DNA from 4 places in the Paenibacillus sp. XP01 genome. Region 3 is predicted to be linked to each of the others. Evidence: predicted binding sites of a transcription regulator. Region 3 holds the regulator's gene; each other region holds the start of a gene.
The links. The regulator Rex, encoded in region 3, represses fermentation and respiration genes when NADH is low (regulators of the CRP and FNR family bind a similar motif). The targets are predictions, from matches to a motif close to TTGTGAAATATTTCACAA.
Positions count from the first base shown of each region.

Region 1: SNR34_RS28845 (formate/nitrite transporter family protein) is a predicted target of Rex. The motif match lies at 3,359-3,376, and genes of this name have one in related genera.
Region 2: nirB (nitrite reductase large subunit NirB) is a predicted target of Rex. The motif match lies at 4,634-4,651, and genes of this name have one in related genera.
Region 4: SNR34_RS17455 (cytochrome ubiquinol oxidase subunit I) is a predicted target of Rex. The motif match lies at 3,653-3,670, and genes of this name have one in related genera.

Region 1 is NZ_CP139481.1:6,394,785-6,402,914, reverse strand. Features, by position in the region: gene pelA (pectate lyase) at 1-857, opposite strand, end outside; gene SNR34_RS28855 (FAD-dependent oxidoreductase) at 1,328-2,689, shown strand; gene SNR34_RS28850 (hypothetical protein) at 2,767-3,267, opposite strand; gene SNR34_RS28845 (formate/nitrite transporter family protein) at 3,480-4,322, shown strand; gene SNR34_RS28840 (transposase) at 4,560-4,877, shown strand; partial or broken gene SNR34_RS28835 (IS3 family transposase) at 4,826-5,749, shown strand; gene SNR34_RS28830 (molybdopterin-containing oxidoreductase family protein) at 6,189-8,130, shown strand, end outside.
Region 2 is NZ_CP139481.1:5,018,034-5,026,163, reverse strand. Features, by position in the region: gene SNR34_RS22650 (YfbR-like 5'-deoxynucleotidase) at 1-617, opposite strand, end outside; gene SNR34_RS22645 (formate/nitrite transporter family protein) at 864-1,652, opposite strand; gene nirD (nitrite reductase small subunit NirD) at 1,716-2,042, opposite strand; gene nirB (nitrite reductase large subunit NirB) at 2,116-4,545, opposite strand; gene SNR34_RS22630 (metal-dependent hydrolase) at 4,877-5,587, shown strand; gene SNR34_RS22625 (hypothetical protein) at 5,710-5,835, opposite strand; gene SNR34_RS22620 (hypothetical protein) at 5,864-6,193, opposite strand; gene SNR34_RS22615 (M42 family metallopeptidase) at 6,350-7,423, opposite strand; gene SNR34_RS22610 (hypothetical protein) at 7,658-7,795, shown strand; gene spoVAC (stage V sporulation protein AC) at 7,967-8,130, shown strand, end outside.
Region 3 is NZ_CP139481.1:4,475,601-4,483,730, forward strand. Features, by position in the region: gene SNR34_RS20030 (hypothetical protein) at 1-242, opposite strand, end outside; gene SNR34_RS20035 (cell wall elongation regulator TseB-like domain-containing protein) at 536-1,072, opposite strand; gene SNR34_RS20040 (amidohydrolase) at 1,116-2,420, opposite strand; gene SNR34_RS20045 (redox-sensing transcriptional repressor Rex) at 2,407-3,114, opposite strand; gene dinG (ATP-dependent DNA helicase DinG) at 3,281-6,139, opposite strand; gene SNR34_RS20055 (tetratricopeptide repeat protein) at 6,302-6,901, opposite strand; gene panD (aspartate 1-decarboxylase) at 7,028-7,411, opposite strand; gene panC (pantoate--beta-alanine ligase) at 7,404-8,130, opposite strand, start outside.
Region 4 is NZ_CP139481.1:3,870,526-3,878,655, forward strand. Features, by position in the region: gene cydD (thiol reductant ABC exporter subunit CydD) at 1-1,090, opposite strand, end outside; gene SNR34_RS17450 (cytochrome d ubiquinol oxidase subunit II) at 1,155-2,171, opposite strand; gene SNR34_RS17455 (cytochrome ubiquinol oxidase subunit I) at 2,168-3,532, opposite strand; gene SNR34_RS17460 (family 43 glycosylhydrolase) at 4,010-5,188, opposite strand; gene SNR34_RS17465 (hypothetical protein) at 6,191-6,382, opposite strand; gene SNR34_RS17470 (TetR/AcrR family transcriptional regulator) at 6,403-7,038, opposite strand; gene SNR34_RS17475 (ABC transporter ATP-binding protein) at 7,099-7,866, opposite strand; gene SNR34_RS17480 (ABC transporter permease) at 7,879-8,130, opposite strand, start outside.

The sequences.
Region 1 (8,130 bases), 1.9 Mb from region 3:
TGCGGCCTGGACATGAGGAAGGCGGTAATACCTACCGATTCCGATCCCGATTTGGAGGCCAGTTCATAAGCCCTCCCCGGCAGCGGGGCGAAGGTTACCGGATCGTGTTGGGCGCACCAGACGGTAGGCACGCCGTTGTTGACGATTTGCGCTTTCAGCGTGTAGTCGATGCCTTTGTTCAGGGCCTTTTTCAATCGTGCACGATCCTGTTCATTCAGAATGTCGTTATTGAAGCCTTCGCGCCGTTCAATCATATCGTCAATAAGGACCATGGTGCGCACCATCGCGTTGTCGTTGTATGTAACGGCATCCGAGTAGTTTCCGCGTTTGGGGTACACTTGCGGCCAGCCTCCTGATGGATATTGCGAAACCAGAATGAAATGGACGGCTTTGCGGATACTGTCCTTGAAGACCGGATTGCCCGTTTGATCGTACATATGGGCCAGGAAACGGATTTCCGTGACGGTTGCATCATTATCGAACGTGCCCAGCTCAACGCCATTCGGGTCCTTCCAATCCGAGCGCGCGGTTTTGCCATCCCAACGGGCTTTGTATTTTTCTTCCATCGCTTTGAAAAAGCCGCCATGAGGCATCTGCCACGAAACGATATTGAGCGCATAGGCCGTGTCCTTAGCCAGATCTCCCGTTGCAAAAGCGCTGTAATCCCTGAACCTCTGCAAAATGGAGGATACATCCGCCCCCACAGGCGCAGTGGCGGAGATGATCTCGGTCTTAATCGTAACCGGTGCAGAGTCGGCGTTAACCGGCGAAACGGCCAGAGCACTTGCAGTGACCATGGCAATGGAGGTGGCAGCCGGGATGAATCGAAGCAGGGCGGACCGTGAACTTTTTTTCAAAAGATAAGCCTCCTTGTTGGGAATATTGGGAGTTTAATTATAGTTAATCCATTATAAGGATCATCTATATTAATGATTGTAAGCGTTTGCCATCATAAAAATGACACCCTGTTATAAATTTGTGACAATTTTTCAAATGCCTCGAAGGGGGCGTTCGAAAGAAAAATCTGCGGAAAAGAAACCTGTCTCAAACCCAAGCGTGGCAAAGCATAAATTGTCTTAAAGCAGGGGAAAATGTAATGTCAGTAAAGGGGAAGGCGAACCACAGCCGAGAGAGGAAACTTTAAATTTGTACAATTTTTTTGTAGAACCTATTGCAATGTGAAAAATGTCACATTATAATAAGGGCATAAAGTGAAATTAATCACAAAAGGACGTACGCTACAAAGTGAATGATTTCACATATCTAATTATCGTTTATTTATCCGCTGTTTTTAATCATATGCCCAACTCTCAAGGAGGAATTCATCATGAAAATCGCAGTCATCGGATGTACACATGCAGGAACCGCAGCCATCGTCAACACAGCCAAATTGTATCCGGAAGCTACCATCACGGTTTACGAACGCAATGACAACATCTCTTTCTTATCCTGCGGCATTGCCCTTTACGTGGGCGGCGTAGTCAAAGATCCCGACGGCTTGTTCTATTCCTCGCCCGACCAACTGGCCGACCTTGGCGTGGTCACCAAAATGTTGCACGAAGTGACTGCGGTGGATGCCGACAACCATACGCTGCGGGCGAAAAACCTGAAAACCGGCGAAGAGTTCGAAGACACGTTCGATAAATTGATCGTAACGACCGGTTCTTGGCCAGTCATTCCGAAGCTGGACGGCATCGAGATGGATAACATCCTGCTCTGCAAAAACTACAACCACTCGAACACGATCATTGAAAAGGCAAAAGAGGCCAAACGCATTACCGTGGTTGGTGCAGGCTACATCGGGGTGGAGCTTGTCGAGGCCTTCCAAATGAACGGCAAAGAAGTCACACTGATCGACAGCGTGGACCGCATCCTGAACAAATACCTGGATCGTGAATTCACGGATGCCATCGAAGATACGCTGACTGGACGCGGCATCAAGCTTGCTCTTGGCCAAACGGTACAGAAATTTGAAGGCGAGAATGGCAAAGTAACCAAAGTCATCACGTCCAAAGGAGAGATCGAAACCGATCTGGTCATTCTGTGCATCGGCTTCCGTCCAAATACGGGACTGCTGAAAGGTCAAGTCGACATGCTTCCGAACGGAGCAATCATCGTGAACAAATACATGCAAACCAGCCACAAAGACGTTTTCGCCGCAGGCGACAGCTGCGCGATCCATTACAATCCGACAGGCAAAGCAGCCTACATTCCGCTTGCGACCAACGCGGTGCGCATGGGTACGCTCGTGGCACGCAACCTTGTTCGTCCGACAACGCCTTACCTCGGAACCCAAGGCACATCGGGCATCAAAATTTATGAGCAAAACATTGCCGGTACGGGACTTACCGAAACATCGGCAGCCGATGAAGGTTTGGTTGTCGAAGCGGTTACGCTGGAAGACAGCTATCGTCCGGAGTTCATGCCGACTGCTGAGAAACTGCTGCTCAAGGTGGTGTATGAACAAGCTACACGCCGCATCGTCGGGGCGCAGGTGATGTCGCAGGCGGATCTGACCCAGTCGATCAATACGATCTCGGTTTGCATCCAGAACAACATGACGGTGGATGAGCTGGCGTTCATCGACTTCTTCTTCCAACCGCATTACAACAAACCGTGGAACTTCCTGAACTCGGCGGGACTCCAAGCTCTGCCTCCAGTGGAAGTGAAGGCACCGGCAATGGTTTAACACTTTATATATGTAAAGTCGATATTTAAACAGCAGCAGGTTGGCGGAGATCCGTCAGCCTGCTGTTTTTTTGGTGATTACAGGTTGTCCGCATGCTGCGGCGATCTGCCACTTAACTTCAAATGTATGAAATTCTCTTCACGCAGAACAGTAACGCTAAAGTTCTCACTCTTTTTCACTTCACGATAATACTCGTCATAGCTCTGAAAATGAAATTGATAACCCATTTTGACCACAGAGCCATAGAGGGAACAGACGATTTCCCGGTCTTTCACGAAAATGATCTGTTGGATCGCTTCATCGTCCGATTCATAAACGTGATCGCTTTCGAAGCCGATGGCCGAAGTGATTTCTTCTTTGGAGGTATAGGGAGAAAATGAATACATGGCATCCCAGTCAAACGGAATGAGTGCGTTCAGCGCATATTCCCCGTCATCCATAGAGTGGATCATGTCTTCGAACGCGTTTAGATGCTGTTGTGCAAGAGAAGGCTGAACTTTGTTCAAGTGAAGAATGCATCCAGGCAAAATGCTAAGTACAAGAATAAGCGCAGCCCATGCTCCTTTTCGTAAATCCAATATGACAAAGCCCCTCTCCAGTAAGGTTTCTCTTCATCTTACCGCATTTTTATGGAAAGGAACATGTTCAACATTATCGCTAATACGGGCATTGTGATTATTTGCACAAAGTTTTGCCGCCTGGCGAGATACAATGAAAACATAAAGTTGAACGGTGAAGAGAAAAGACCTTTGTCAGGGCGATTCATCACACAGTAAGAGGAGGATGCGTTATGGCGGCAAAAACACCTCTTGAGGTTGCACAATATACGGCGCAGACCGGGATGAAAAAAGCGCAAAGTCCGGTATCCACCGTGTTGGTGCTCGGTTTTCTGGCCGGAGCGTTTATCGCGCTCGGCTTTTTGCTGGATATTCGGGTCATTGCCTCTGCTCCGGCGGAGTGGGGAAGCATCGCCAATTTTATCGGGGCCGCAGTGTTCCCGGTGGGGCTGATCATGGTTTTGGTCGGGGGCGGCGAGCTGCTGACAGGCAACATGATGGCCGTACCGCTGGCGGCAGTGACACGCAAAATTACGCCAGGCAGCATGTTCAAAAACCTGCTGCTGGTGACGCTCGGCAATTTGTTGGGTGCGCTGTTCGTTGCGTATTTCTTCGGCCACGTACTGGGATTGACCGGCGACGGAGCATACTTGACCAAATTGGTCGATATGGCGGGGCATAAGCTGCATGACGGTTTCCTGCAGGCCTTCATCTCCGGCATCGGCTGCAACTGGCTGGTGGCGATGGCGGTATGGTTGTCCTATGCAGCCGACACGATGAGCGGCAAGGTGCTGGGCATCTGGTTTCCGACGATGGCTTTCGTGGCCATCGGCTTCCAGCACGTTGTGGCCAACATGTTCCTGATTCCGGCGGCCATTTTCGAAGGGCACTATTCGTGGGGCGAGTTCTTTATGAATGTTGTGCCCGTATGGTTGGGGAATCTGACGGGAGGCGCGCTCTTTGTGGCGGGGGCGTACTACCTGGCGTATATGCGCACAGCCAAACCGGAGGCGGCCGCAGCGGAAGGGGCGCAGCCGAAGGCGGAGACAAGAGCGGTATGGAGCAAGCAGGCATAATGCCAGCGATGGAGGAATCCAACGTGATCCGACGCGTAACGAACCTGAGGCATCTTATAATGGCTCATTTCCGCATTGTTCAGCGCTAACGAATCCTACGCACGCTATTTTACCGAAAAAGGGGAATCGGGTGGCCTTGCGCTAACTATAACGTGTCTGATGCAGCTAGAATAAAAAGTGGACACATCGTTAAGGAACAGAAATAATAGACCTAACGAAAGAAGAGGTGTCCACGGCATGGGAGAACAACGGCAACGCTATAATGAAGAATTTAAGAAACAAACGGTAAAGTACATTCAGGAGCAAACGAAGACGTTATCCGATGTAGCGGAAGATTTAAATATTCCTAAAAGTACGCTGAGTCAATGGATGACCAAGTATCGGCAGTTCGATCAGGAAAGCGTCAATCATCCCGAAAAGATCCGAAATCTCGAACAAACACTACGGGCCAATGAAGCAGAACAACGCCGGAAAGACCGTGAAATTGAAGATCTCAAAGAAGAATTGGCTATTCTAAAAAAGGCGCTGCACATCTTCAGCAAGGAAAAGAACTGAGGTTCCAATTCATCGAAGAGTATCGCTCCGACTTTCGAGTGGAGAAGATGTGCAAGGTCTTGCAAGTGTCTCGGAGTGGCTACTACAAATGGCGTTTGGCTGCACCATCCAACCGAGATCAGCGGAGGAAACGCCTTACGAATCGAATTTTGTGGCACTATCATGACTCGGATTCGAGGTATGGTAGTCCTCGTATTCGCAATGAACTTTTAAAAGAAGGTTGGGTCGTATCGGAGCGTACGGTCGGCTTCATCATGCGCGAAAACGGACTTCGTTCCTGTGTTTCGCTTAAGTTTAAAGTGTGTACAACGGATTCCAGACATACGTTTCCGGTAGCGCCTAATGAGCTCCAGCAAGACTTTTCAGCTTCAAAACCGGCCGAAAAATGGGTCGCAGACATCACCTATATCCCATGCCGTCAGGGCAGACTGTATTTAGCCAGCATTTTGGATCTGTATACCAAGCAAATTGTAGGTTGGAAGCTGAGCGACCGCATGACCACTGATCTCGTCATGGATGCATTAAACTAGGCCTATACTGCGAAAAAGCCAGCAAAAGGGCTCATCCACCACTCTGATCGTGGAGCACAATATGCTTCCAAAGAGTATCGACGCAAGTTGGAACAGTATGGGATGAAAGCGAGTATGAGCAGGCCTGGAAACTGCTATGACAATGCTTGTATTGAAGCCTTTCACAGCACATTGAAGCGAGAACTGATCTATCGCATCCCTAGATTTAAAACGAAGGCAGAAGCCTATGAAGCACTATATCGCTACTTGGAATTCTTTTATAATCGCAAACGCTCACACAGTGCACTGGGTTACCTGTCTCCTTTGGAATTCGAGCAACAGTATTACCAAAAAACCTCATAAACGAGAGTGTCCACTTTATTGACAGAAGAGCATGAGGTTCGTTACCGATGCAAGACGGCCAAATCAACCCGAATAAGGTGTGTGAGGTTCGTAAGCCGCGAGAGGTTATAACGTAACGTGAAGAGGACCGTTTTATACTCATAACGAAACAAGTGCAGGGACGCCTGCACTTGTTTTTTTACCATTTTAAAAATGTAAACCGCAGAAAAGTAAATTCGCCATGAAGAGGTTCGGGGGAACGAAACCTGTCCATGGCGAATTTCGGGAGTGGTCCATGATATGGCATAAGGAGGAAGTGGGGAAACACTAACCTGATGCCTTGCTTATATTGTACCCGCGCCATCTTTAGGTGAATCAGGTAAAGCAAATTTTTTTGCGCAAAAAGTCGAATTGGCGATATGATATAGCAATAGCATTTTGCAGGAGGAGGAGAAAGGACATGATCGATCAGGACAATGGCGTATTTCCGGCGGTTTGCCCGCTTGATTGCCCGGATACGTGCGGCCTGCTGCTACATAAGGAGAACGGAAAAATCGTGAAGGTGACGGGCAATCCCGATCATCCCATCACCAAAGGCGCCATCTGCAACAAGGTCAGAAACATGACGGAGCGAGTCTATCATCCGGAACGGCTGCAGTATCCGCTCAGACGTGTCGGCGCCAAGGGAGAGGGGCGGTTCGAACGCATCAGCTGGGACGAAGCGATCGACGAGATCACGACCCGATTCCGCGCGTTGTCCGAGACGTACGGACCGGAATGCATTTTGCCCTACAATTTCTACGGCAACATGGGCATTCTCGGCGTGGACGGCATGGACAAACGTTTTTTCAACGCTTTGGGTGCCAGCGTGCTGGAGCAGACAATCTGCAATGCGGCAGGCAATACGGGCTGGAAATATACGATGGGTGCCAATCGCGGCACATTGCCGGAAGATACGGAGCACGCGGACGTCATTGTGGTATGGGGCGGCAATATCGTGAGCACCAACATGCACCAAGTCGTGCTGGCCGAGAAAGCCCGCAAAAAAGGGGCGAAAATCGTCGTCATCGACGTGCATCGCAATCGCACCGCACAGTGGGCTGACTGGTTCATCCCGCTCTATCCAGGCACGGACAGCGCGCTTGCGCTCGGACTTATGCACGTGCTGTTTGAACGCGGGATGGTGGACGAAGCCTTCATGCAAAAATATACCGTCGGTCACGAGGCGCTGCGCGAGCATGTCCGCGAGTACACGCCTGAGCGGGTGGCGCGGATTACGGGCGTATCGGCCGAGGACATCGTGAAGCTTGCCGAGCTGTACGGGCGCGCCGACGCGGGTTACATCCATATCGGCAACGGGCTGCAGCACCACGACCATGGCGGCATGAGCGTGCGCAGCATTGCCTGCCTGCCCGCGATTACCGGGCACTGGCTGAAGCGCGGCGGCGGGGCCGTGCGCACGAACAGTTATGCCAGCACTAACGGCGATGCCTTGGAGCGCCCGGAACTGCGAGCGAACCCGGAACCGCGCGTCGTGAACATGAACCGGATCGGTGAAGCGCTGCTGGAGGCGGAGCAGCCGATTCGGGCCCTCATGGTTTATTGCAGCAACCCGTTGGTGGTTGCGCCGGATACAGAGCGGGTTATGCAAGGTTTTGCCAGAGAAGACCTTTTTACGGTCGTGCATGACCTGTTTCTGACGGATACCGCCAAATACGGCGATATCGTGCTGCCTGCGGCATCTTCGTTCGAAGAAACGGATTTGTACACATCGTATTGGCATCAGTATGTGCAGCTGCAGCAACCGGTCATCGCGAAAATCGGGGAGAGCAAAAGCAATGTGGAGCTGTTTTCGCTGCTGGGACAAGCGATGGGGTATGACCCAGAAATATTCAGCGAAACGCCGGAGCAAATGATCGCGGATGCGCTAAAAGATACGGGCAATCCGTACATGAATGGCATTACGTTGGGAGCACTCAAAGCCAACCGGTTCGTGAAGCTGGACATGGCGGCGCATGCCACATTCCTCGAAACGCTGCCCACGCCGTCCGGCAAAATCGAGTTGTACTCGGAAACGATGCGGGAGCGCGGCTTGCCGCCGCTGCCGACATACCGCCCGGCGGTGGAAGGGTATGATGGCGAGCGCCGGCCAAGCGAAGAAGACAAATATCCGCTGATGTTCCTTTCCCCGCCGAACCATAATTTCCTGAATTCCACCTTCGCCAACTCGGCGAAGCATCAGAAGATGGAGAAAATGCCGCTGCTGCACATTCATCCTGAAGACGCGGAGCGCCGGAACGTGGCCGACGGCGACCCGATTATCGTTTGGAACGACCGCGGGCGCATCGAGCTGGTCGCGAAGGTCAGCGATGCGATGCTGCCGGGGACGGTCATCAGCCAAG
Region 2 (8,130 bases), 540 kb from region 3:
GCTTCTTCGGTAATTTTGCGGATGTCGATCGGGGAGAGAAGTCCTTCCTGCACGATATCGGGGAGAATGTGATCGAGGAAATAACGCACGCAGTGCAGGTCGATGTTTTTGATCTTGATCAGGGCGTAGCGGTACATGACGATAAACTCTTTCTCGGTATTGCCGCGCTGCATTTCAGCGAATGCTTCGTACACCTGGTCCATCTTGTCGGCAACTTCAAGGATCAAACCTTCGACACTGTGATCCTTGCCTTCGCGCAGTTGTCTGCGGAAGATGGGTTGAAATTGCTCGGGGATGTTCTCATCGATGAAATGGGCCACCATGCCTTCTTCGACTTGCTGCAGCATGGAGCGAAGTTCAAGGGAATAATGTTTGACCGGGGTTTTGATGTCGCCGATGAAAATTTCGCCATAATCATGGCTGCTCGTAATCTCGTAGAGCTTCTTCCAATCAATGGCCACGCCATTCAATTCCTCGATATCGGCCAACGTTTTGGCGTACTGCACGACTTTCCAGGAATGCGCCGAGACGCTGTGCTCCTCGAATTTGAACTTGCCCGGAGTACGGATAATGCGTTCAAGATCGTTCAGTGATCGAAAGTACGTATGAATGCCCATGGAGTGATCATCCTTTGCTGTAGTATGAACCGACTATACTCCAGATCTGTCAACGCAGTATTAACGAACGTAGACGATTCGGTAATAACGGGATCAGCGTCTTCCTGGAAACACAAAAACCACAGAGTTCTCTTCCGCTCCATATGTGAGCGGTTGCTGAGTTCCGTGGTTTTATTATGCCTCTGTAATGAGAAGGCATTCGGGGAGAGCAACATTCCCAGGGTTGCCTTTTTCTTGTGTTAGCTTTTACGGCCTTGCTTTTTTGCGTACAGGGGACACGTACCAATACGCCATGCCGACAAAAAGCGCTCCGCCGACGATATTGCCCAGCGTAACCGGAATCATGTTATGGAACCAGCCTGCGAGCGTAATCGTATCCGGATGGTTCGGAAGAAGCCAGGACAGGGAAAGCAGCGTCATATTGGCCACGCTATGCTCGTATCCGCTGGCGATAAAGGCGTACAGGCACCACCAGATCAGCACCAGCTTGGCGATGTCTTCCTTGGAGCGGGCGGACATCCAGATGGCGAGACAGACGAGCCAGTTACACAGGATGCCGCGAAAGAACAGCTCGGTAACCGGGGCGGCCATTTTTTTGGCCGATACGGCAAAAATAATATGCTCCGGGGCCGCGCTTTTGAATAGACCGCTGCCCAATATCAGCAGGCAGAGCAGCACGGCGCCGATCAGGTTGCCAAGGAAGACGAGGCCCCAGTTTTTGAGCGTATCTTTCACGGTGGTGCGCCCGGCGAGCGTGCTCATCGTAAAAAACATGTTATTGCCCGTAAACAGCTCGGAACCGGCAAAAATGACCAGGGTGAGCGCAAGTCCGAAGGACATGCCCATCAGCATCATTTGCAGGGGCGATTTGGCCGCAAGCAGCGGAGCGCCGATGCTGAAAATGAGAATGATGCCCAGACCCACGTAAGCGCCCGCCATCAGGGCGGATACCATATAGCGCGGCAGGCTGTTGTTCATCGCGTCCCGCTTTTTGACGGCGGCTTCAATAATGCCTTCAACATTAGGTGTGTACATGTCGTTTTCCCCCATTAAGGAACTCAAATAAAAGGTTTGCGATACAGCGAAGGCGCTGGCGAGTTATATGGAGATCCAGACTCGGCCATCCTCAATTTTTACCGGATACATGCGGACTTGACCCTCATCGGGAGCTTGCACCAAGCCTGTGCTGAGGTCGATTTTCCAATCGTAGAGCGGGTCGTACAAATAATGTCCTGACACGATGCCTTCCGCCAGCGGTCCGCCTTTAGGGTGAGGATTGCTGTTGTCCACAGCGAATACAGTCCCGTCGGAAGCACGGAAAACGGCCAGCTCATGGCCCTCAATATCAACCACTCTTCCGATGCGCGGCAGAAATTCCTCAATCTCTCCCGCTGCGAAATACGTTCCCGTTTGCTTGGTCGTCATATGAATCTCTCCTTTGTCTGTAATGATCATCTATGAAAACCCCGACCGAGGCCGGGGCGGAAGGTGCCTGGGTTTATGGACGAGCTGCCACCTCGATGCCTTGAAAGAGCTTGCTTTGTCCTTGTTCGTTCCGCAATGCTTTTTTCCAAGGGTCCTCGACTTGCTGTAAGGCGAACTCGATTCGGGCCATCAATGCTTTGCGTTCCTCGATATTGTCTACCACGACCGACCGGATCTGCTCTAGTCCGATGCGCTCTACCCACTCCGACGTCCGCTCCAGATAATTGCCTGTTTCGCGGTAATATTGGATGATCGCGCCGCACAGCTCGATCAGCTCCTCGTCGGTTTTCACTTTGCAGAGCGAGTCGGCCAAGCGGGCTTTGATGCCGCCATTGCCGCCGATGAACAGCTCCCAGCCGCCATCGTTGCCCACGATCCCGATATCCTTCGTGCACGATTCCGCGCAGTTCCGCGGGCAGCCGTTCACGGCCATCTTGAATTTGGCAGGCAGATCAAGGCGTTCGAACTTGCGCTCCAGCAGCGCGCCCATGGCCATCGAATCCTGCGTACCGAAGCGGCAGAATTGCGATCCAACACATGTTTTGACCGTGCGCAGCGATTTGGCGTACGCGTAACCTGAAGGCATATCCAGTTCGGCCCATACTTGTGGCAGGTCTTCTTTCTTAACCCCGATCAGGTCGAGCCGCTGCCCGCCCGTTACTTTCACGGCTTTGACGTCGTATTTCACCGAAATGTCGGCAATGCGTTTCAGTTCCTCCGGCGTAGTTACCCCGCCATACATGCGAGGTACAACGGTATACGTACCGTCTTTTTGAATGTTGGCGTTCATGCGTTCGTTCACGAAACGAGATTCTTTCTCGTCCTCATGGGTGTCGGGGTAAATCATGCCCAGGTAATAGTTGATGGCTGGACGGCATTTCGAGCATCCCTCAGGCTGGGACCAACCAAGCACGTTCATGACTTCTTTGCTTGTTTGCAGTCCTTTTTCCCGGATTTCGGCCACGATTTCGTCCCGGCTCAGCGAGGTACAGCTGCAGATGCCTTGTTTGGCTCCGCTTGTGAAGCCGTCTCCAAGTACATATTGCAAAATCTGTTCCACGACCGGTTTACAGCCGCCGCAAGAACGGGTTGCACCCGTGCAGGCTTTGATCTCGTCCACGCTGCTCAGCCCTTGATTGGTAATGGCATCCACGATGGCCCCTTTGGTAACGCCGTTGCAGCCGCAAACGATCTCGTCTTCAGGCATCGTTTCCACGGAGGTAGCCTTTTTGTGGCCGCCGCAGCCGGTACCCATGAGTGAAGCGTACAGGTCATCGGTCATTACCGCCTGTTGTTTGATCCATTTTTGCAGCTCGGCCGAATCGGAGATGTCCCCGAACAGCACGGCCCCGACCATGATGTTGTCGCGCAGCAATATTTTTTTGTACGTGCGTTTCCAGTCGTCTTTGTGCGAAATGATCGTATGTTCGGGACGATCAAGGAATTCACCTGTCGAGAACACGTCGACGCCCGAGATTTTCAGTTTCGTGGATACCACCGAGCCTTCATACGGGGCGGTTTCCACGCCGCAAATATGTTTCGCCAGAACCATGCCCTGTTCGAACAATGGGGCAACGAGGCCGTAACAGGTGCCGCGATGCTCGGTACACTCGCCGACAGAATAGACGTTTTCCATCGAGGTTTGCAAATAATCGTTAACCACGATCCCGCGGTTCACTTCGATGCCGCTCTCGCGGGCCACGCTTGTGTTTGGCTTGATGCCGACCGCCATCACGACGAAATCCGCATCCAGCACCGAATCGTCGGCGAATCGAAGGCCCTGCACGCGCTCGCCGCCGATCAACTCCTTCGTTTCCGCGCCCATTTTGAATTTGATGCCTTGTCGCTCCAGTTCCGCCTTCAGCATGGCTGCGGCTTGCGGATCAAGCTGACGCTCCATCAAGTCCTGCATCAAGTGCACCACGGTAACGTCCATGCCGAGCTGCACGAGACCTTTAGCCGCTTCGAGGCCGAGGAGTCCGCCGCCGATGACCGCCGCTTTTTTGTATTGCTTGGCCGCCTCGAGCATTTCGTTGCAATCCGCGATGTCCCGGAAACCGACGACGCCCTGTTTGTCATGTCCCGGAACCGGAAGGATAAACGAACTGGAGCCTGTTGCGATGATCACTTTGTCATAAGGAATGGTTGTGCCCGCGTCGGTTACGACTTCGCGTGTTTCCGCGTCAATCCGTGTAGCGGTTGTGCCTGTATGCAGTGTAATGCCGTAGTCCGCATACCAGTGCAGATCGTTCAGCACGATGTCGTCGATCGTTTTGCTGCCTTCCAGCACATAAGAAAGCATGATGCGATTGTAGTTGGGATAAGGTTCTGTTCCAATGACGGTAATGTCAAAGCGGGAGCTGAGTTTCAGAATTTGCTCCACCGTGCTGATTCCTGCCATGCCGTTTCCGATAATAACTAACTTTTCTCTATTCCCGTTCATGTGTATATGCCTCCTTGGATGTACACTGTGCGTTACCACGAATTTTAGTGGTCCATATTTGAATCATACATGACATAGCCGACATATTATGTGATATTTTTCACTAATAACGATAAAACGATCACTAATTTAAAAGTGTGACGGGGCTCACGAAAACGAAAATTTATTATTTGTGTTTTTCATGTATGAATGGGATATACGCGCTACTACCACAAAATGGAGGATCAAGGCAAACGATGAATGCGAACTATTGTTCTTATTTCGCTTTCATTGTATGATAAAAGACGGACCGTCCCTGTTCCCTATTTTTGCGAAAGGATGTTATGGCATCATGATGGGAAGATCCCACCTCATTATCGGGACAGGCGTTTCTCTTTCTGTCCTTCAATTTGCGGGCGTGCCTGTAACCGTTCCTGCCGTTGCCGCGGCGTTAATCGGTTCGCTGCTGCCGGACATCGACGAACCGAATTCCTTGCTGGTGTCCAAGGCGCTGCCAAACGGCTTGCTTCGGCTGCTGCAAACGATTCTGCTTCCTGCGGCCGTGTTCGTTTATTTTGTCGTTCCGGCCAAACCGTGGAATTTGCTGCTTGCCGCGCTGATCGCGCTCGTTTCGTTTTTGCCGTCCAGGTCGCTGCGCAAGGTGTTGATGTTTGCGATCGGGCTTGGCCTTGTGTTTTATGGCCATTCGCTTGCACCCTGGAACTTGATCGGGGGAAGCTTGCTCATGCTCTGCACCACGCTCACGCATCGGGGGCTTACGCATACGCTGTATGGAACCGCCGTATGGACGGGGCTGTTGTATGCGACAACCCAGCAGCAGCAGGGGGATGCCATCTGGCTGGCCGGAGGTTCGGCTTATGCCATGCATCTTCTTGCCGATTCGCTGACGAATCGCGGCATCAAGCCGTTGCCGCCATTGAAGTGGCGGATCCGCGCCAACTTGATGAGCACCGGATCAAGGCATGGGGCCGTGGTTGAAAACGTATGTATCGTGTTGACGCTGATTTTGGCCTGGATCGCCTTTTCGCCGATGTTTTTATGAATGGCCGGCCAGGCAACCGCAAATGACGTTCGAACCAAAAATGCCAGTTCCGATGATGCGGGACTGGCGTTTTTTTAACTATGCGCAGCCATAGAGCAAATCCGCTTCGCATGTTGAATGGTTTAGCCGCTGGTGGGTGCACCGGACAGAGTTTCGATGTCCGTTGATCCGAACACGAACAGCATAATAAGAATGAAAGCAATCAGCAATTCGGCAAAGCCGACGCCATCGAAAGCGGATGATTCCACAACAATCCCTCACCTTCCGCATCCTGCATCAGGAATTCATTCGCTGCTGGAAAACCTGAATGATGTCATTGATGGTCATATCTCCATTCTGATCCAGAAAATCCTTCAATTGATCCGCATTGCTCGGTTGAAAATCCTTCAACGTTTTATATCGTCCCGTCAAGGTAACCAGCAAGGTTGCTCCCCGGAATAGCGTAACGGCGTCAACTCTTAATTTGCCGCTAACAAGCAAAGCCGCGACGATGAAAGCCAGTTTTTTGCTTGAAAGGCTTCCGTTCAGCAGATCGTTGGCTACGTTCGTTTTATTTGAATTTTTATTGGATGATCTGGTTGTTTTCCCTTTCCTTCCGGTTGCCATCACGGATCACCTGCTGTTTTCTCGGTTTGGAACTTGCTTATGTATTCTATCTTATGAAATCTTCGGATGAAAGGTTCTCGACCTGAAAAGAAATAGGGGCTGACCCTCGTCATTTTCATGACCTACGGGACAGCCCCAATCTGTTATTACGATCGCTCAGGCGTTATCAATAATGGTATTCAGCGTGGTCCGGTCCAGACCTTTGACCAGCTTCACGAGCAGCTCTTTCGCCGCATCGTAATCATCCGTATGGATAATGGAAGAAGACGTATGGATGTAGCGCGCGCAAATGCCGATGACCGTAGAAGGCACCCCGATGCCGCTCAGATGAACCTGTCCGGCGTCCGTGCCGCCCGGAGAGATGAAATACTGCATTTTGATCTGATTCGTGGAAGCCGTATCCTGCACGTATTCCACAATGCCGCGGTGGGTGAACATGGTCGGGTCGAAGATTCGCAGCAGGGCGCCTTGGCCGATATGTCCGAACGATTGTTTGTCGCCGGTCATGTCATTGGCTGCACTGCAATCGAGTGCAAAGAAAATGTCAGGCTGAATGAGGCTCGCTGCCGTACGAGCACCGCGTAGACCCAGTTCTTCCTGAACGGTTGCGCCGCTGTAGAGCGTGTTCGGCAGCTGTTCTTTGTGCAGTTCCTCCAAAAGTTCCAGCGCCAAGCCAACCCCGTAACGGTTATCCCAAGCTTTCGCCATGATTTTTTTCGGATTGGCGAGCGGTGTGAACTCGCAGATCGGCACGATCTGCATGCCTGGATGGATGCCCCATGATTCGGCTTCTTCCCGGTTATCCGCTCCGATGTCCAGATACATGTGGTTCAGATCGACGGGTTTGCTGCGTTGGGATTCGTCCAGCAAATGGGTAGGTGTCGATCCGACTACGCCTGTAATCCGGCGATCGGGCGTAATGATCTGCAATCGCTGCGACAGCACGGCCTGGCTCCACCATCCGCCGAGTGGACGGAACTTGATCATGCCGGTCTCCGTAATGCCTGTCGTCATAAAGCCCACTTCGTCAAAATGACCGGCTACCATGACTTTCGGTCCGGTTTCTTCCCCGCGCAGTACGCCGAAAAGACTTCCCAATCGGTCCTGAACGAATTCTTGCGTGTAAGCCGACATTTGTTCTTTCATCCAAGCGCGCAGTTCGCGCTCAAAACCCGAAACGGACGGAAATTCGGTCAATGTGCGAAACATGTCCAGCGTTTTTTGATTCATGCATAACCAACTCCTCTGTTTGTATGTAAGGTAAACGAAGTCGCGGCAGAACGGCTGCCGGACGGATGGCTTTCCGGAAAAGGAAAGACAAATTAACCACTGGTCACATCATAGTATGAACGTTGTTATCCCAAATGTCCATGTTTGCGTCATGTATAGGAAAGGTGGAATAACCCACAGCCGCGTAGAAGGTCTGCAAATCTCCGCACATGCCCCTGTCTGGCAGCATGGTTTGTGAATATGCATAACTGGAACGGACTCGGACCCCTGAAGGAGATGGAGACAACGATGAAGCCGGATTACCAGAGAAAAGAAGAGATCATCATCATCGTACTGTTTATGCTGCTCGTGATCGTCCTGATTTATTTGTGACGCTAGAGTATTGAAACCTCCGACATCCGGTTGCGGGCTTGAGCTGCTTTGGAAATAAATGCCTCGATTTGCCGGATACATAACCTTGGGAGCAATAACAAACAATGTAGAGAGGAATTGACTCCAACATGCTGTGAGCAGCGTGATTCCATTTCGAAGGAGGTCTTCACCTTGCCAACTCAAACGAAGGGATTCGGCAGTGGGAAAAAAGCATCGTCCATATCCATCAGCGAGCAGGAGTACAAGAAGGTTGCCAAAAAACATGAACCGGCACGGCCGATCTGGGGCAATTGCGTTAAGGCCTTTTTTGTGGGCGGCACGATCTGCCTGATCGG
Region 3 (8,130 bases):
TGTCCTTCTTTATGAATATATTGAACCAGCTTGCCCAGATCGACATCCGGCTGCAAATCAAGTTTCAACAACACGTCATTGCGGTTAATGGTTATTTGAGCGTCTTTGACCCCGTCATACTGGGTCACCATTTTTTCAATGGGGTTATGCACGGCAACCTGACGATATGCAAACCAACCTCCAAACAATACGACGGCTGAAATCACGACAGTTAAAGCAATAGGCAATACTTTTAACTTCAAGTGTGCTTCCCCTCCAAAATTAGCCCGCATGAATCCATACAGGGCGTTGTATAGTCATCTGCGGAAATGCTGCAAGCCGACAAGCACGTGCATCTTGCTAAAATTCCAGCATTTCCGTCATTCGAATTTGCACAACAAGTACATATCTGAGTATATCACATCGTATATACGATTTCGAAGGCGATTATTTGAAGAATTTATTAATTTTAACTACTTAAATCCAAAATTTTCATCAAAGTACGGCAAACAACCGATCAGCAACATTCGCTGTCGGTTGTTTGGTCGTAAGCATGTCAGCTGTTCGGAATCGTATATACCAGATCCACTTGCTCCCCATTGCTAAAACGATAGAAACGATAATAACTGTGTGTATCATCATGATAATAAACTTGCCATACATAAATGCCGTTCACGACGCCAGGCAGGATTCGCTTGATTTCGCCATTCGGGACTTCGGAAGCGAATCTTTGGCGAATTTGAGCTTCGGACATTCCGTTCTGCAGCAGCTCGCTATGCACTGCACCCGCCCCGGACAACGGTTTCCCCGTCTCGTCGAACTTGACCCACACAATGACGTCCTGGTTATCCTTATTGGTGCCGCTCAGCGTCCAATAGATGCTGTCTTCGCCTTCTTTCTGTCCCCATACGAATTTTTGAAAATTATCGTAGGACGTCAGCTCCAGCTGCTGCTGGGCGGCCTGCAGGGCGAGCGCCTCCTGATTGCGCTGGTCCTTGGTCACATAGACGTAATAGCGCTGCAATACAATCAACGCCACGATCAGGATCAGCAGCGATATCCATATCCACTTTTTCTTTTTCTTTTTCTTCAAAAGCCGAACTCCCTTTCCCTGATGAGGCTGCGCCCATGAGAAATTAACGGGCGAGCAGGCCCTCAAACGCCGATTGAGCTTCACGCAAAATGCGTTCCTCGTCCATCGTCAGGCACTCGCCATGTTTCACCACTTGTTTGCCATCTACCCACACATGCTCCACGTCTTTGGCCGACGCCGAATAAATGGCATGGGAAATCAGATCGGTATGCGGGTACAGATGAGGCTGGTCTATGTTGACCCCGATGAAATCCGCCTTCATTCCCGCTTCAAGCAGGCCGGTATTGTCGAGGAAAATCGAGCGTGCTCCGTATGCCGTTCCAAGCAGAAGCGCTTCGCCGGCCGGAACCGCAGTCGGATCACCGGACACGCCTTTATGAATCAATGCGGCCAGACGCATCTCTTCAAACATGTCCAAATTGTTATTGCTCGCCGGTCCGTCTGTTCCCAAAGAAACGGTCACGCCCGCTTTCAGCAGCTCAGGAACTCGCGCAATGCCGGAAGCCAGCTTCAGATTGCTGCCCGGATTATGAGATACTGCAACGTTATGGCGAGCCAAAATCTCGATTTCCTCATCGTTTAAATGCACAGCATGAGCCACGAGGGAAGGCCGCGAGAAAAAGCCAAGCTTCTCCAAGTACGCTACAGGACGCAGACCGTAATCGGTCACGTTCTGTTCCACTTCGCGCAGCGTTTCGGACATATGGGTATGAAGCGGCAAATTCAGATCATGGGCAACCTGCACAAACTTTTCTATGTAATCCGGAGGGCACGTATAAGGCGCATGCGGAGACATTACAGCAGTAATCCGTCCATTTGCCTTCCCGTTCCAGTCGCGGGCAAACGCAGCCGCTTCGCCGAGCTTGTGCTTCTGTTCCTCTTCGGAGCAAAGACCGATGACGCCGCGAGCGAGCGCTGCACGAATGCCGGATTGCTCCACGACTTTGGCAACCTGATCCATGTGATCATACATGTCCAGAAAAGCCGTCGTTCCTCCTTTGAGCATCTCAAGCACCGACAAGGACGCCCCCCAATAAACGTCCTCAGACGTCATTTTCGCCTCCATCGGCCACATTTTCTCCTGCAGCCATACCTGCAGCGCCAGATCATCCCCGTGGCCTCTCAGCAGCGACATGGCGGCATGTCCGTGCGTATTGATCAAACCTGGCAGAAAGAGCAATCCTTTTCCGTCCACTTTCGGCAGGCTTTCATCTTCTGCCGGCAAGGATTCGCCGATATACTGAATTTTGTCGTCTTCCACCACCATGTATCCTTGAACCACGTTCCATTCCAAACCTTTGTTTACGGCGAATTTGCCGTTGTGTATAACCCATTTATTTGTCGTCATCCTGCTCGTCGTCCTTTCCATTTTCCAAATAATACGCAAGGCTTAGCAAATCCGTCGTAAAGTCCGCATTATGAATACGAACATGCGGCGGGGTTTTCAAGATGGTTGGCGCAAAATTCAGGATGGCTTCGATCCCGGATTCGATCAACCGGTCGGCCACATTCTGCGCTTCGGTATCGGGGACGGTGATGATGCCGATGCGAATATTAAGGTTTCTGACCGATTCCGTCAGCTCATTCATCGCTTGCACTTTCAAGCTGTTGATTTGGGTGCCGATCTTGGGTTCATATGCATCGAAAACAGCCACGATTTTCATGTTGTCCTTCAAGTAAGCATTATAGTTGGACAAGGCATGACCCAGGTTACCGGCTCCTACCAACGCAACATTGATTTGCTGGTCGATCTTCAGGATATGGCGGATTTTCTCAATGAGATACGATACGTCATACCCGATGCCCTTGCGGCCAAAATCGCCGAAATAGGCCAAATCCTTGCGGATCTGGGCCGGATTGAGGTCCAGGCGCTGTCCCAGCTCCTGCGAAGAAACCGTCGTTACCTCACGTTGGTGCAATTCACTCAAATAACGCAGATATACCGGCAACCGCCTCACGACGGCTTCCGAAATTTTATCTGATTTCATGTTTTTTTTGCTCCTCCTTGCCAAAGCGCGATAAATAGATGAAAAGGGAGGCATCCCGCCGTGTACTCTAATTCGAATCATTTTAGAGGAAGGATGCCGCCTTATATTTGATGTACTTCTTTAACGTATCAACCCGAAGCCATGTAATCTCAACAAGTGTACCGCCTTTTGCAGGCGTTTCGCAACATTGCCGAAAAATGTTCTGTCGTTTCTACCTGAATTAGGTTTGTTCAACGTCTTGTTCGAGCCATTCGCTGATGCGCGGAACCATTTGCTCGGTCAGCATGTGTTCCATTTTTGGCCCAGGCAAGGAATATAAAAAGTATTTTCCGTAATATGATTCGATCACCCGCGTATCGTATACGATAACAACGCCGCGATCCTTGGCTGTGCGAACCAGCCTTCCGAATCCTTGCTTGAAACGAATGACCGCCTGAGGCACAGACAGCTTCATGAACGGGTTTTTTTTCTGCTGCTGCAATAATTCACTTTTGGCTTCCAGGAGCGGATGATTCGGCGGCTGGAACGGTAACCTGACAATAGCCAGACATGTCAATGCATCCCCAGGTATGTCCACGCCTTCCCAAAAACTGCTCGTCCCGAGAAGCACCGTCGCTTTGGCGTCTTGGAACCTGCGGGTGAGCTTGGACCGGCTGCCGCTGTCCACGCCCTGACCGAGCAAGGAAATTTCGTTTCCGGACAATGCTTCCTTAAGCGGGTCATACACTTGGCGCAGCATGCGATAAGACGTAAACAGCACCATCATGCGCCCGCGCGTAGCGATGGCCGTCTCGGCCAACGATCGTACCAGCATGTCCACGAAATGCGCGTCCCCGATCGACCCTTTCACGCTCGGAAAATCGCGCGGTATCACCAGCAGCGCCTGATCGCGGTAGCGGAACGGAGACGGCAGCATCGCCGTGAGCAAACGATCATGCTCCGCGGCTTCCTGCAGGCCAAGCTGGTCAATCATGAATTGAAACGACTTATCCACGGACAGTGTGGCAGACGTAAGCACGACGCTTCTTTTTTTATCGAAAAACATTTCCTTCAGCTGCGCGCTCACGTCCACGGGAACGGCATACAATTGCAGCGATTTGCTGCGGAACTGGCCGCTTGCTTCCATCCAATACACCGTGGCAGCATCGTCCATTCGCATGAAGAAGCGCAGGTTTTCGCGCAGCGTGGAAAGGTCTTTGAACAAGCCCGTAATGTCCGTGATCAAGCTGTCCGACTGATAGTCGTCCTGATCCTCTTTCAGCTCGAGCATCAGCTTGTCTCCCTTGCGAATGAGATCGCCAAGCGTGACGTAAAGCTGATTCTCCTCGTTCTGCAATTCCTCCCACTTGGCCGGCTTCTGCGTGCTCTTCAAACGCAGGGAAAATTGTCCCGTCTCTCCCGGAGAAGCGTCGGTCCGTTCCGGCAGCAGGTTAAACAGCGCCTCGCTGAGCCGATCCCATATTTCTTTGGCTTCCAGTGCAATCGGGAACATCTGGTCAATGGCCGATCCCCATTCGACGGAACGTTCATGTCCCGACAGCTGAGAACGCAGCAGCGGAAGCTGTCCGTTGCGGCTGTCTTTGAACAAACGCGTTAACGTATGCACCAATGTGAAATATTTCATATGAAGTCCAAGATGTTTTCCTGCTACATCTTCCAAGTGATGGGCCTCGTCGATGACAAGGCTCTCGTAGGACGGCAGCAGCTGATGGCTGGCCTTTACGTCGGTAAACAGCTTCGAATGGTTCGTGATGACGATGTCCGATAAGCCTGCTTCATGCTTGGCCCGGTGATAATAACATTTGCGGAACCAAGGACAGGAGCGTCCCAGACAGGATTCCGATTCGCTCTGCACCGTCTCCCAGAAGTCCCCGCCGCGGCCGCTGAGATTCAGTTCCTCGTCGTCCCCGGTCTCGGTCTGGGTAAGCCAGACGATCATCTGCGCCGCGGTAAAATAATCTTCCTTCGGCGTCGAAAATTCGCGGCCGTTAATCTTGTGCTCGAATTTGCGCAGGCACAGGTAGTGTCCTCGTCCTTTAAATACCGCAGCTTTAAAAGGAAAAGGCACAACTTGGGTCAAAAGGGGAATATCCCGCTCCCGCAGCTGTTCCTGCAGGTTGATCGTATGCGTGCTGACCATTACCTTTTGTTCCTGCTTCACGCTCTCATAGATGGCTGGCAGCAGGTAACCGAGCGATTTCCCCGTGCCCGTTCCGGCTTCGATGAGCAGGTGCTTATCCTCGCTCAGGGCTTGCCGGACGCTGCTGAACATCTGGGTCTGCGCCTCGCGTTCTTCATAATGCTCCAGCGTATTCTGCAGGTTACTCCGAACCTGCTCCATATATTGCTCAAAGCTGATGCCTTCCAGCGGATTACCGTCCTTCTCGTCGCGAGGCGCGCCGATTTCGGTCCAATCGCTTACATTGAGCGCGAGTTGGCGATAATAGGTATGTCCATCCAAATCTTGAATGGGCTCGGCTTCCTTCTCCATGCGCAGCCCGTCAAAAAACCACCCCAGATCGCTGTCCTCGGGGGCAAAAAGGTCGCTCAGGCGCTGGATCGTAATGAGCGGCAATTCACGCAGCTCGTCAAAACACTTTAACAGCACGTATGCCGTAGCCAATGCATCGCTATCCGCCTGGTGCGGACGATCGTGTTGAAAGCCGAACTCGGACGAGACGTACCCGAGCTGGTACGAGCTCAGCGAGGGGAACGTGATTTTAAGAAAATCGATCGTATCCAGAATGCGGCCGGTGAACGGCAAATAACCACAGCGGTCCAGCGCGTTCTGGAGAAAATGAAAGTCAAAGGCGACGTTGTGCCCGACCAGCACGACATCATCCAGCAGCGGCACCATTTCCATCATCATCTCTTCCAATGATGGCGCGTCCGCCACATCTTCGTCCGTGATTCCCGTTAACCCCGTAATGAACGGCGGGATCGGAACTTCCGGATTTACATACGAACTGTATATTTGAGAAATGCTGTAGTCATGATCTATTATGGCAAGCCCGACCTGAATAATCTCGCCGTCGGACTGTGTGCCGGTTGTTTCAAAATCCAAAACGGCAAATTTCATTGCAATTTACGGTCCCTTCATTTCAGTCTATGTTACAGCATAGCAAAAAAAAGGGCTTTTGAAAATTAACTGACAAAAAAGCGGTGTCCCATCCGCTATGCCAAAGGAGGGGACACCGTTTTTCGCTCGCCGGCCGGCACGCCCTGCGGGCTATGCCTTGCGTCAGCTGATTCCATATTGCATTGGTCCGCTGCTGCGCCTGCAGGCGTCCATATTGTACAGCGGTTCGGTCAAAGTCGGGTCATGCTGCAGGGCCTGCGCAAACAACATCTGTGCTGCCTTGGTGTTTGCCTGTTTGGCTTCGATGCAGCCAAGGGCATTACACACAAGACCTTTGAGCCTCGGGGACCCATTCAGATGCAGAATGCGCTGCAGGTGTTCTTGCGCATCGGCGTTCTGCTCGAGATGAATATGCGAAAGCCCCAAATAATAACGGGCCAGCGCGCTGTCGGGATAGTCATTCACCACACGGGAAAATTGCATGATCGCTTGCGGGTACATTTGCAGCTTAAAGTATCCTTGGCCACGACTGAAACATTCCAAATGCAATTCCGGAAGGGCCGTCACTGCTTCCTGTTCCGGTTCAAGCTTGGCCGCAGGCCTCATTTCCTGCTCGCGAACCTGGCTCATTTTCTCCTCGAACATCAGCCATTCGTCGATGACGCTATCACTCATCCGCTTGAGCAAATTCCACTTTTGCAGCAATTCCTGTTTTTTCAGGCCCTCGGCAGAAGGGTAGCGCTTGATAATCTCATCTAACATGTCATTCATTTCCGCGAAAACATGCTGGAACATCGTTGCATCCCCACCCTTGAAAAAATGGATTAGTGCAGTGACCTGTACTCATTTTTTGCAGGGGGGTCCCTTTTCATTCTCGTTCCCAGCCGATTACATCACCGTGGCGTGAACTTCCTTTTTAGACGTTTGTACAGGTCGGTTATGCTCGTCGACGAAGACAACCGTAGGCTGGTGAACGTTTGCTTCTTCCTGGGACATCATTGCATATGAAATGATAATGACCGTGTCGCCCGGCTGTACCAGGCGCGCCGCCGCACCGTTCAAACAGATTACGCCGCTGCCGCGCGGACCAGGAATCACATACGTTTCCAGGCGAGCGCCATTGTTATTGTTGACGATCTGTACCTTCTCATTCTCCATCAGATCTGACGTTTCCATTAAATCCTCATCGATGGTAATGCTGCCCACATAATTCAAATTGGCTTCCGTTACGGTCGCCCGATGGATTTTCGATTTCATGAGTGTTCTAAACATGGGATGGCACCTCCGTAGTTTGCAGCATGGTATTGTCGATCAGTCTGGTTTTGCCGAACTTTACGGCGAGCGCAATCAAGAGATCGTCTCTGCCATGGACTAGCGCCTCATCCGCAAGAGGTTCCAGACTTGGAAATGCCTGAATTTCGGCATAATCAATGACCGCTCTCGGTGAACGGCCGATTTCTTCACGCAAAATGCGGCGAATATCTCCGGCAGTAATGTCTTTTTTGGCACGAACGGCATCTTCGGCGGAACGCAGCGCCTTGGACAGAACCAAAGCCTCCTGCCGATCCTCTGCGCTCAAGTAAACATTGCGCGAACTCAGGGCCAACCCGTCGCTCTCACGCACGATCGGGCACGGTACAACGGTAACCGGCATATTGAGGTCATTGACCATTTGCTGGATAACCGCAACCTGCTGCGCATCCTTCATGCCGAAAAATGCACGCTCCGGCTGCACGATATGGAACAGTTTGGAGACCACCGTCGTAACTCCGTCAAAGTGACCCGGACGGGAAGCGCCGCACAGGCGCTCCGTCAAACGGGATACCGACACGGTCGTTTGTGTTGGGCGAGGATACATCTCATCCACCGAAGGGATGAACACCAGATCAACGCCTTGAGCTTGAGCCGTGTTCAGATCTCTTTCTTCGTCCCGCGGATAGCTGTCAAAATCTTCGTTGGGACCGAACTGAATCGGGTTGACGAAGATGCTC
Region 4 (8,130 bases), 610 kb from region 3:
TCGAAGGCGGTATTGGAAGCGACTGGACATGGGGCATCGGGAAGGCTTCATTTGCTTTCGTCATTCGATCGTTCTCATCGCTTTCCTCGGTTCTCACCATGTTCTCCATTAGAACGGGTTTACCGTTACCCCTATTCTTCTCAAGCATGCTTTCCACCCTACGGATCGCCCCCATGCTTGTTCGTCCGCTGTGAAAAGCAGTGCCTGTATTTTTTAAGAGATTATAGAATTCCGGAACGAGCAACAAAGCGAGAAATGCCGTGTGGAACGTCATGGATTTGAAAACAACCAGCTGAATGGCCAATTCAAGAGCGACAATACCGATACTAAGCATCACAATGGATTCCAACATGAACGTATTCATGAATGCGATTTTCAAAATATCCATGGTTGTATCACGGTAGTTTAAACTGCTATGCTCTATCGCCTGCTGCTGTCGTTGGGCCCGGCCGAATATTTTCAATGTAACCAAGCCTTGGAGGGAATCCAAAAACGTACCGGAGAAGTGGGCCAGCTGCGCATATTTTTCTTCCGATTTATTTTTCGTCTTCAGTCCCACCAAGATCATGAAGATGGGAATAAACGGAGCCGTAAACAACATGATGAGACCTGAATTTGCATGTTGAGTAAACGTAACGACCAGAATCAAAATAGGGATGATCATGGCTTCTACCATTTTTGGCATGTACTGACTGAAATAATGATCGGCCTCATCTACTGCATCCAATGCTACGCTGACCTTTTCTCCCGTCTGTCCCCGAACACTTAAACCCATGGAAGAACGGGTCAAGCTTCGCATAACAGATGCTCGCATGCTCGTCTTTGCGTTGGCCGCCATGTGCAGACCTATTCTCCCATTGCCAAATGATAACAGTGTACGTAAAGCCATAGTCACCAAAAGCATGCCAAGGATCAAAACGATGGATGAAAAAGAGGCTTTTTCCACGAAAATACGCTGGACGGCTTCTGCAAGCAGTGCAGCTTGAACAACGATGGCTGTACCAAGTACAAATGAAATGAGGGCAAGAAGAACGACGGATTTTCGTTGTGCAGACATTTGTTGAGCAATGAGGCTCGTCTTTCTTTTCACGTTAACCCTCCTCCTTTCTGGAGGTTGCGTTGAGGGACGCCCCTCAAGGCAACAATGAACTTGTCTATTTCTTTCCTTTCACATAATCCGCATCAAATAGAAAGAGTCTGAAGACCAAGATCAGTGAAGGAACCAAGAGACACATACCGCCGATAAACGCGACCACCAGTGCGAAGCCCATGGATGAGGAGGTGACGCTGCTTTGAATGGTGATGTATGGGTCAAGAATGTATGGATAATGTCCAATTCCGTAAGCAAAAAAAGCGCTGAAGAATTGCAGCATGATGCATATAAACGCCCAGCCGTAACGACGTCCTCGATATAACAGCCACATGGCGATCATAAAGAAGGCCACAGAAAATGCGAGCAGCCACCACAAATCCATCATATTTTGAAAATGCCGTTCATTGTGTTGGCCCAAAAAAATAAATGTCGTCAATGCGATCACGATTGTAGGTGTGCTCCAAAAAAGGGCATAGGTCCGCATCAATTTCAATGCTCCATGATCTTCAGCCCTCGAAGCGTAAAAAGCCAGAAAGGAAGCGCTGATGAATAAAACAGAAACAATGGCCAGCCCAACGATGCTCCAGGACAATGGACTGCTAAAGAGCGCCCAGTAATCCAACGAGGCCGTCTCTCCTTGTTTCAAAATAAATCCGCCTTCGGATAGCGTCAACGCGACTGACAGTGAGGCAGGAATAAGCACCCCGGTTGCTCCATACAGAAACAGATAAACCAGATTATTTTTTGAACCATAATTCTCAAATGCATAAAATGAACCGCGAATCGCGAGCAAAATGACGGCAAGACTTCCTGGGACAAGCATGGCTGATCCATAATAATAGGAGGTTTCCGGGAAAAAGCCGATTATGCCAATGTAGAAAAAAACGAAAAATACATTCGTAATTTCCCAAACGGGCGATAAATAACGAGAAATCAGCTTATTGGTTACATGATCCTGTTTCGTTAATCGAGCATAAAAAGCAAAGAAACCTGCTCCAAAATCAATGGAAGCGATAATGATATATCCGTACAAAAACAACCAGAGCACCGAAATTCCAATCAATTCGTAACTCATCATGCGTGCTCACCCTTCAATGCTGTTTTATCGCTTGCATGCTGCATCCATTTCTCCATCTCAACTTCTGCCGGATTATGTTTGAACATGCGACGAAGGACAAGACCGCTAACGGTCCCCAACACGATGTATAGAAGAAGGAAAAGGAAAAAAAGGATTCTGACGCTGGGGGATGTCGTCGCAGCTTCCTCTACACGCATAAATCCTCGAATAATCCAAGGCTGCCTGCCGAGTTCTGCGTAAAACCATCCCAACTCAACGCCTAAAATAGCAAGCGGTGCTCCTAATGCAACTAACCTCAGCAGCCACTTGTTGAGTTCATTTCGCCTTTTCCAAAATACGAAGAGAAAATACAGAAAAGAAATGCCTAGCAATGCAAATCCAATGCCTGCCATCAAATCGAAAAAGTAATGAACGATAAGAGGCGGTTGTTCGTCAATCGGAAACTCATTCAGACCCGTTACTTCTGCATTGAAATTTCCAAAAGCCAAGAAACTTAGAAGTTTCGGAAGATGAAGTGCTCCTATAATTTCATGTTCAACATTAAGCCACCCTAAAAATATCAAATCGGCGCCGCTCTCCGTTTCAAAATGCCATTCTGCCGCTGCGAGCTTTTCGGGTTGATGCTCAGCCAAAAACTTAGCGGAGACGTCACCGGCCAATGTATTTATTAAACTGAACACCAAAACCACTGCCATCATCAGGTTTAAGGCTTTTTTGTGGTATCCAGAAGCTCCTTTTCGAAGCATTGCAAAAGCTGCAACGCCTGCCAGCAGAGCCGCTCCTGTTAAATAGGCCGAACTTAATACATGAAACACCTTGGAAAAGGTTGCCGTACTCAGCATGGCTTGAACGGGGTCAACGGCTGTGAATTGTCCTCCTTCAAACGTAAAACCTCCCGGTTGATTCATAAATCCGTTTACCGTTGTGATAAATACGGCTGACATCCCTGCCCCGACCACAATCGGAATGGTTAGCAGCCAATGCATCATGGGGTTTTTAAACCGATCCCATGTGTACAGGTAAATCCCTAGGAAAATGGCTTCAAAAAAGAAGGCGAACACCTCCATAAACAATGGAAGCGCAATAACATTACCCGCAAGCTTCATAAAATGAGGCCATACTAAAGAAAGCTGCAGCGAAATTGCTGTTCCCGTGACTACGCCTACCGCAACGGAGATAACGAACCCTCGTGACCACCTCTTTGCCATAAGTATGTAGTGCAGATCTTTTTTGCGGATGCCTATTAACTCGGCCAGTGAAATCATTAAAGGGATCCCCACGCCAAGTGTTGCGAAAATTACATGGAATGCTAGCGTCATACCAGTCACCAGTTTGCTCCATAGTACCGTATCCATCCCCATCTTTACCTTCTCCCCTCCAACTTTGTTTTTGTCTAAAATGAAGAAACAAAACATCAGGTTTAGATGCTGAACTTCATGACCTTCGGGGGCTAATTGATGCTTAGCTGCTTTGTGATTAGAAAGAGATTTTTTTCACATAGTAGGTTTGGCCGTAACCCGAAACTGTTGAAAGTGCGGTCCAAGTATTACAAAACCTGATATTTAAAATTTATTATATACTTGACGTTTAGCGTTGCAATTGTGGTCACGCCTTCTCCTCTAAACGTTCAAGGAAGGATCAATTCTTTCTTACAACTCCGTGAAAAATGTAAAAATCACCCGATTGGGCTATTGCGTAATAGAGCTAACCTATGGAGAAACATTACAGTTGGACCAACATGCTGAATAATACCACTTTAGTTTTCACCTAAAAAAGAAACCTTTCTTCTAATTCATTGTTAGTCACACAATAACTAGAAGAAAGGTTTTGGGTTGTCATTAATTCAAGCTATTCGCAGCATCTTGCACCGTGATCCTTAATTTTGCTTTGTATCCAGCCGTATCAAGCTTCCACCCCGGTTCACCGAAGTATGGCGTACCGTCCGGCTTCCATAAGAGCTGCTGAACTCGGGCGTGTCGGTTCGGATCATACAAGGGCTCTCCCGAAATCTCCTTATAGGGGCGGGCATGGTAAACAAAAAGGAGCTTTGAGCCGTCTTCGGACATCGTAAAGCTGTTATGCCCCGGTCCATATTGAGAATTAGACTCGCTGCTTGAGAACACCGGTTCTTTCGATTTGGTCCATGAAGACGGATCAAGCAGATCACTCGTTTCATCCGCCGTGAGCAGCCCCATGCAATAACGATCATCAGTCCCGCTGGCCGAGTAGGCCATGAAAACACGCCCGTTCTTGACCAGAACTGCCGGCCCTTCGTTCACGCGGTGCAGCTGAATCTCCCAATCATATTCCGGTGAAGAGATTTTTACAGGCTCGGTCGAAATGGACCATGGCGTATCCATCCGAGCGATATAAAGGCAAGATTCCTCAACAATCTGAGCCCAAACCAAATAGCGCTGTCCCCGATGTTCGAACGTGGTGGCATCGAGTGAGAAGCTTTCAACCGGCAGCTTGATTCGCCCCTTTTCAATCCATCTTGTCGTAAGTGGATCGTTGTCCTCACATTCTAGGACATAAGGACGGATTGCCCACTTGTCTTCTGCCGTTCCGGCCGCGAAGTAGATATACCACTTTCCATCAATATGATGAAGCTCTGGTGCCCAAATATGGCTGCCCATCTCCCCCTCTTCGTGTTTCGTCCAGACGACCATCTCCTCGGCATCGGAAAGGCCGCTGATGGTCCGGGATCTCCGCAGCACGATGCGATCGTACTCTGGCACAGAACCCGTAAAATAGTAGTATCCGTCCGTATGCTTAAGCACATAAGGATCGGCGCGATTCAGCACAAGCGGATTCGGATACTCGTCATCTTTAACGGTTCCTTCAACGGTAACCGTACCTGACTGCTCAAGCAGAACGGGCGGGATGCTTTCCCACACCACCGGCAATGTCGTATTTATGCCATTCTCCAATTCGGCCTCGACGAAGCTCGGTAGCTGCAGCGGCTCACCTATGGCCAAACGGATCGAATGCTCGCGAATGTCTTTTATTTTCATCATCGTTATGTCCCTCCCTAAAGTTGAACGATCTTGATCACTTGTTAACCTATCAAGCCCTTGAGCGATATATGCCAATCTCTTATGAACATGGAAATCCAGCATCCTCCACATAACCTATAATAAAACTACATCAGTAGTCTAGATCAGAACTAAAGGTTTTACCTTGCAAATTTAAGTTCATTATAATGAGCTCCAACGATTCTTTATTTGTTATAATCTAAACACAATTACTCCCAAAATATAAAGTTCACTTCTCCTAATAGGGGTTCTCAATCTTCTTTATGGGAGTAGTAAGTCGTAAGGTACCAGCTCAACATGCCTCGTAAGCCCCTCGTCCTCTCCCTATCTAATTTTAAAGCATCTTAATCGGATGAGCTTGAATGCCTTGTCATTAGCATCTCTTGAGCTTTTTGCGGATCGTTCATAAGTAGAGTACGATACTCCAGCATCTTGTTAAGGGTGTCCAGCATTCGGTCCCTTGAGCTCTATTCCTAATTAATCCCCTTAAGTCGCGACCTTATTGTCAAAATACCCGCTATGAGGTACATAAAAGAAGTAACTCCAAACAATTTAAAAATACTCGGGGTCATCGTCATATATAGGCTGATAGGAAGCGACCACAAAAATGCAATAAACATAAGTGATGGCTTATGGATAACGGATGCTAACAACGCTACACAAGCTGGAACGAAAAGCGAAAATAGTGTGCTTATTATAACATCGTTCTCAGCACGTTCATGCGTGTAAGGATTTAATAAAGCTAATATAATCCATAGAATCATGGTGCAAGTTGAAGATATGACTCCAATACGTTGTGCTATTCTCATTTCCATCCCTCCGTTGTTATACAGGCTAAAAGAATCAGCGATAAAGTTCTCTCCTTTACAAAAAAGACACCCCAAGCTAGATTGTTGGAATGTCAACGCGATCAGAACAAATTCTGTTTAATATTCCCCTTTGTTCGCTTGCTGATCTAGATGGCATCCGAATGGGCCTCTTTCCTTATAACGAGAGCAGGATGTTGGGCAGAAATGTAAACAGGGTAATGAGGGCAACACTTGTTGCCGTATTCGTCTTTTCGAAGGCATACACTCCCAGTGAGAAGGCCGTAAGGCCAATCCCGATCATGGAGATGAGCTGACCCAACCATACAACCAGAAACTTGCCAAAGGATTTTTGAACCGTATGTTCCATCGATGCTGCTCCTTTCTCTTCTAGGCTTGATGTGGGAAATATAAACGGGTGATGTAGGTGAAGCTTCCTTGTTCCGCTCCCAGAACACGTTCCGTGATATGAGCGAAAGCTTCCACCTTTTTCCGGAGCTCCTCTTCCTCCCATTGAAAAATGCCCTGATCCAGTAAAAATTGTGAGGATACCAGCAAAAATTCAATAGCTTCCTTGGGATTAGGTGTGTGAAACACTCCTTCCTGAATGCCCTGCTCGACCACTTCAGCCAAAATGGGGCTTAATCGGAGAACCGTCTCAACAAGACTTTTTTGATGCATTTCCACATTTTGCACATGGTGCAATTGCTCAATCAGCCCGAGCTTTTTTTCGTCAGGCTGATTTTGTGCCATAATAATGCGAAAAATTTTGTCATGGGCGTTCAGGTTCGGATCAGATACTACACGTTTGGCTGATGCCTCCCCGTTCAGAATAAAACGCATGACGATGGCATTCATAACCTCTTCCTTGGACTGAAAATAATAATAAAAGGTGCCCTTGGCAATGTTGCAAGCCTGGAGAATATCCATGACAGTCGCTTTGGTGTACCCTTTTGTCACGAACAGAATCTCGGCCGCATCCAGTATTTCATTTCTGCGTTCTTCCGGATTTTTAATTAATCTCATATTCTGTCCTCCGTTCCATTCGACCGACTGTCGGTCTATTCTAGTCGTGAAGTTCTTGAATTAGAACCCCATTTCAGCTAACCATTGTGACAGATGACCTTCCCTGTTTTTCAGATCCTGACGTTCTCTTGCATATTTGCCGATATGTTTATCTGCGACCAGTTTGCCGTCCATCATGAACAGAACTCGTTCTGATCTGGCAGCGACCCTGACATCATGCGTTACAAGCAGAATGGTAGTACCTGCGGCATTGATGTCGCCAAGAATATCCATGATCTCGTGTGTAGACTTGGAATTCAGTGCCCCTGTCGGCTCATCTCCAAACAAAATATCCGGATTATTGATAAGCGCCCGGCAAATGGCAATCCGCTGCAGCTGCCCTCCCGAGGCTTGCGTGATGTTGTGATGAGCCAGCCCGTCAATTCCCATCTTTTTCATGAGTGACAGCGCCCTTGCATTAATGGCATCCCTGCTGCTGTTCTTGGCAAGATACGCGGAAAGTACGATGTTATCCAGCAAGTTCAGATTCTTGAGCAAATGAATGTTCTGAAAGATAAACCCCATCTTGGTCAAGCGCAAACTTGCGAGGTCGCTCTCCTGGAATGCGGATATTTTTTTGCCGTTAAAGTAGACACTGCCGGCACTGACCTGATCCATGCCGCTGATGTTGTACAATAACGTAGACTTGCCTGAGCCGGACGGGCCCATAATTGATACGAACTCTCCTTTTTTTAATTGGAGATTAATATCTTTCAAAATGCTATACTCTTCATTCTCACCGATTGCTACGGATTTATTCACGTCTTTGGCTTCTAGTATCGTTGTCATCGTTGTTCCTCCCTATTCCACGATCATTTTGGATATGCTGGCTTCCTTGATCGACTGGATGCTGATCCAAGCCGTCAGTACGATGGTTCCTGCAAGCAACAACGGACACAGAATATACGCCTGTATCGGGTCAATAACGAAGACAATACTGGAAGCGCCAAATGTGGACATAATACTGCTGACAAGCAGTGGTCCGAGCGTATTTGACAGTACTGTTCCGACAGCAACTCCGAAAGTCAATATGATAAGTGACATGACTACATA